2 regions of the Arthrobacter humicola genome follow, and region 1 is predicted to be linked to the other one. Evidence: riboswitches for the same ligand, from Rfam matches in the RefSeq annotation. Region 1 holds a riboswitch; the other holds the start of a gene.
What was found. A riboswitch is a leader RNA that binds a small molecule or an ion and turns the genes downstream of it on or off. The one in region 1 is predicted to bind S-adenosylmethionine.
Positions count from the first base shown of each region.

Region 2: it holds a riboswitch for S-adenosylmethionine, as region 1 does, so the genes downstream of both, ABD243_RS07710 (bifunctional o-acetylhomoserine/o-acetylserine sulfhydrylase) here and ABD243_RS00270 (DUF1737 domain-containing protein) in region 1, are expected to answer to the same signal.

Region 1 covers NZ_BAAAQB010000001.1:62,953-65,143, forward strand. Annotated here, with positions in the region: gene ABD243_RS00260 (O-succinylhomoserine sulfhydrylase) at 1-85, opposite strand, end outside; gene ABD243_RS00265 (rhodanese-like domain-containing protein) at 86-496, opposite strand; gene ABD243_RS00270 (DUF1737 domain-containing protein) at 493-741, opposite strand; SAM riboswitch class IV at 841-955, opposite strand; gene ABD243_RS00275 (ATP-grasp domain-containing protein) at 1,325-2,191, shown strand, end outside.
Region 2 covers NZ_BAAAQB010000025.1:93,201-95,391, forward strand. Annotated here, with positions in the region: partial or broken gene ABD243_RS07710 (bifunctional o-acetylhomoserine/o-acetylserine sulfhydrylase) at 1-1,241, opposite strand, end outside; SAM riboswitch class IV at 1,303-1,418, opposite strand; gene ABD243_RS07715 (VOC family protein) at 1,573-2,191, shown strand, end outside.

The DNA of each region.
Region 1 (2,191 bases):
TTTCCTGGAAGCCTGTACGGTCAAGGCCTCCGCGGACGGCCTGGGTGTCGGCCGCCCATTCGGCGGCGTCGGGATTGAAAGTCACTTAAATCTTTCCGAGGTTGGTGGGCAGGCCGCGGTTCTTCCAGCCGTTGACGGTGCGTTCGCCAAAGCGGTCGGTCTCGCCTTCGAAGCCCTCAAGGACGTTGTAGGAGGTGTAGCCGGCCTGCGTCGCGGTCGTCGCTGCGGCGATCGACCGGGCGCCGGAGCGGCACAGGAATACGAGCTCGACGGCGGTGTCCTCGGGCGCCTGGCGCTGGAGCTGTTCCACGAAGTGCGGGTTGGGCACCCCGCCGGCGAGGGTCCACTGGATGAAGAGAGGATCGTTGTCCGTGGCCTTCGTATCCGGGATGCCGATGTGGGCCCATTCGGCCTCGGTCCGGACGTCCACCAGGATGGCGCCGGCCTCCAGCTTGGCCCACGCCTCGTGCGGGCTGAGGTCTCCGGCGTAGCTCATGCGTGGCCCTCGAAGGCGTCTTCGGCACCAAACTCGTCACTGTCGAGTTCATCCACGGCGTTGGCCACGGCGGCGTCTGCGCTCGCAATTGCGGCCGGCAGGACCAGGGCCTGCGCCACGATCACCGTGCTGCCGTTGAAGGTGGCGGCGGGGCTTCCGTGCAGGACATAGCCCTCGGCCAGGGCGGCCGACACGCGCTCACAGAAGGCGCGGTCGTCGGCGCCGGTGAACAGGCGGTAGGCCAGTTTGTCCTCGCCGGCGGGAGCTGCGGCGGGGGCTGTGCCGGGGGCGGCTGCTGTACCGGGTACAGCGGGTATGGATGTGTCGGGCACGACGGATCTCCTCTTTCACGCTTGCAGCTCGAATGGTCGATATGCCGAGTATTCACCTGAGGCACCCCGCCGCGAAAGGGAGGGTTGCCGACCGGCCAGTCAGGGCTTGGCACCGGTTCTCATTACTCCCCAAAAACGTAACACTTACGACGCCGGCCCGCACCGCCGCCGTCGTCATGTTCCGTAACCGGACCGCGTTTCCGCGGGGTGACACACGCGGCGGACTGAGAAATCAGAGTTGCGGGGTGAGAACCGGGTGCGGCGCCAAGGCGAGTAGTAGCGGGCTCCAGTTTCGGGTACTGCCCACTCGTGTCCGCCGGGAGTTTGCGCAGTCTACTGAGGGGATCGGACTGACACGTCGGCCCGTCCCACGTTTTCTGTGGATCAAGTTATCTCTGCGTGCAGTTGTCTGTCCCTCAATTTTTGTCTGAATCGGTGGCCCGAACCGCCGGAGCCGCAGCCGCGGCCCTGCGGGTGACGGCGGAATGGAGCAACCGTGGGCCCGCGCATACTGGTTACTGGCATTGCAGGCGCCGCCGGCCGGGCCGTCGCGGCCCAGCTAGCAGCCCGCGGCATCCCGTGCCTCGGCTCCGACGCCCGCGACGTCACCCGGCAGGGCGAGGACGCCACCACCGCAGCGGCAGTCAGGCTCCTGCCGGCGACGGACCCGGACATGGTCCTGGACCTGCGCCGGCTGGTGGACCGGGAAGCCATCAACGTCATCATTCCGACCCTCACCGTGGAACTCCCGGTCCTGGCTGCGGCCCGCGCCGGATTCGGCCGGGACGTGCGGATCATCGTCGGCGACCCTGCCGCGGTGGCCCTCGCCAACGACCACCTGTTCACCGCATGGGCGTTGCAGGCAGCCGGCATTCCCGTCCCGCGTTTCGGGGTTCCGGGCGACCTCGCCGCCGCGCCGGCGTCCCTGGCCGACCTCAACGGTCCCGTCGTCGTCAAGCCGCGAACTTTCAAAGGCACCCACGCCGTCCACCTGCTGGCCGGGACCGGCTCCGTCAGCTGGAAGAACCTGCCGGCCGGGCAGCTGGTCCAGGAGTTCATCCCGGGCGCCGACTACGTGGCCCTGGTGTTCGGCACGCCGCCCCGCAACGCGATGGCGCCGGTGGCCGTGGTCCTTGAGAAGACAAGAACTCCGTACGGTCGGGCCGGCAGCGACGAAGTCAGCCGCAGGGTGCCGGCGGCCGAGGCCAACGATGTGCGGAAGCTGGGCCTGGCCGCCGTCCGCACGCTCGGGCTGACCGGCCCGGTCCAGGTCCAGATCCGCCGCCGCGCGGACGGAACCCCCGTGGTGCTGGGCGTCTGCCCGACACTCGGGGCGAACAGCACGTGGGCGCCCGAACTGCTC
Region 2 (2,191 bases), on a different contig from region 1:
AGCCGCACCAGGCCGGGGTTCACGCCGGCCACGGCCTGCTGCTCGGGCGAGAGCTGACTGTGGGTGGTCGACGCCGGGTGGATCACGAGGGAGCGGACGTCGCCGATGTTCGCGACGTGCGAGTGCAGCTCGAGGGCATCAACGAAGCGTTTGCCGGCCTCCGCTCCCCCGGCGATGTTGAACGCGACGACGGCGCCGGTCCCCTTGGGCCCGTACTTGCGCCCGCGCTCGTACCAGGGGCTGGATGGCAGCCCGGCGTAGGCGACGGATTCGACGTCGTCCCGCGCCTCCAACCATTCGGCCACCTTGGTGGCGTTGGCCACGTGGCGTTCAACGCGCAGGCTAAGGGTCTCGATGCCCTGGGCAATGAGGAATGCGTTGAACGGGGACACGGCGGAGCCGAGGTCGCGCAGGAGCTGGACCCGGGCCTTGAGGATGTAGGAGAGGTTGGCCCCGAGCGCGCCGCCGGCGCCGAGGTCGCGGGCGTAGACCAGTCCGTTGTAGGTGGGGTCCGGGGTGTTGAAGCCGGGGAACCGCTCGGGGTCCTTGCCGAAGTCGAACTTGCCCGAATCCACGATCACGCCGGCGATCGCGGCACCGTGGCCGCCGAGGTACTTGGTGGCGGAATGGACCACGATGTCCGCTCCCCACTCGATCGGCCGGATGAGGTAGGGGGTGGACAGGGTGTTGTCGACAATCAGGGGCACGCCGGCCTCGTGGGCCACCTTGGAAACGCCCTCGATGTCCAGAACGTCCTGGCGGGGGTTGGAGACCACTTCGCCGAAGAACAGCTTCGTGTTGGGCCGGACGGCGTCGCGCCACTGGTCCAGGTTGTCCGGGTCCGCAACGAAGGTCACGGAGATACCGAACTTCTTCAGCGTGTGCGCGAGCAGGTTGTAGGTGCCGCCGTAGAGACTGGGGCTGGCGACCACGTGGTCCCCGGCCTCGGCGATGTTGAGGATCGCGAACGTCTCGGCGGCCTGGCCGGAACTGAGCAGCAGAGCGGCGAGGCCGCCTTCCAGGCTGGCCACGCGCTGTTCCACCGCGTCCTGCGTGGGATTGCCGATCCGGGTGTAAATGGGGGCAAGTTCGGCGAGGGCGAAGCGGTTCGCGGCGCTTTCGGCGCTCGGGAACACGAACGACGTCGTCTGGTAGATCGGGAGGGACCGGGCGCCGGTGGCGGAGTCCGGCTCCTGGCCGGCGTGGATCTGGCGGGTTTCGAAGGACCATGCAGTGGACATTATTGCTCCTGTCGGGACTGGGCACAGCACCGCCCGGGGCCATCGGCCCAGGCCGGCACAGGCGCCGCGCTTGCCCTCCGGCGGGCGCCGGACGGCCAGGTCTTCACCCGGGGCACCCCACCGCGATACGAGGGTTGCCGGCCAGCAAGCCGGGGCTGTGCGCTGGCACTCATGACCTTGGTTCAGTGTAGGAATGGCGGCAGGCCGCTGGATAGCTTTATGACGAACATGAAGACGACCGGCACGCCGGCCTCCAGACACCCCGAGACATCCCATCACGGTAAGGCAAGCCTAAGCTGAGAGGTCCATCACAAAGTGCCAAGATGAGGGCATGCGCATGGATCACGTTTCTTACGCCTGTGAACACGATGGTTTGGCAGCCACCACTGAACGTATTGCGTCTGCCCTCGGCGTCGAAGCCGTGAAGGGTGGAGTGCACCCCCGTTTCGGGACACGCAACATGATTATCCCGCTCGCGGGACACAAGTATGTCGAGGTCGTGGAGGTCCTGAACCACCCGGCATCGGACAAGGCCCCCTTCGGCCAGGCAGTCCGGGCACGCTCCGAGGCCGGCGGCGGCTGGATGGGCTGGTGCGTCGAAGTTGACGACCTCGGCCCGTTCGAGGAGCGGCTGGGCCGCGCCGCCGTGAACGGCAACCGGAAGTTCCCCGACGGCCGCGAACTGGTCTGGAAGCAGATCGGCATCCTGGGCCTCATCGCCGACCCGCAGGTGCCCTACATGCTCAAGTGGGAGGGTGACCCGGAGCTTCACCCCTCCAATGCCTACGCAAGCGACGTCAAGATGTCCGCGCTGACCATTGCCGGTTCGGCAGAGCGCGTCACGGAATGGCTTGGCGAGCCCGTGGAAAAGCCGCTGGAAGACGTGGCCGTGAACTGGCTCGCGCCGCACGGCACGCCCGGAATCCTCTCCGTCACCTTCGAGACCGCCT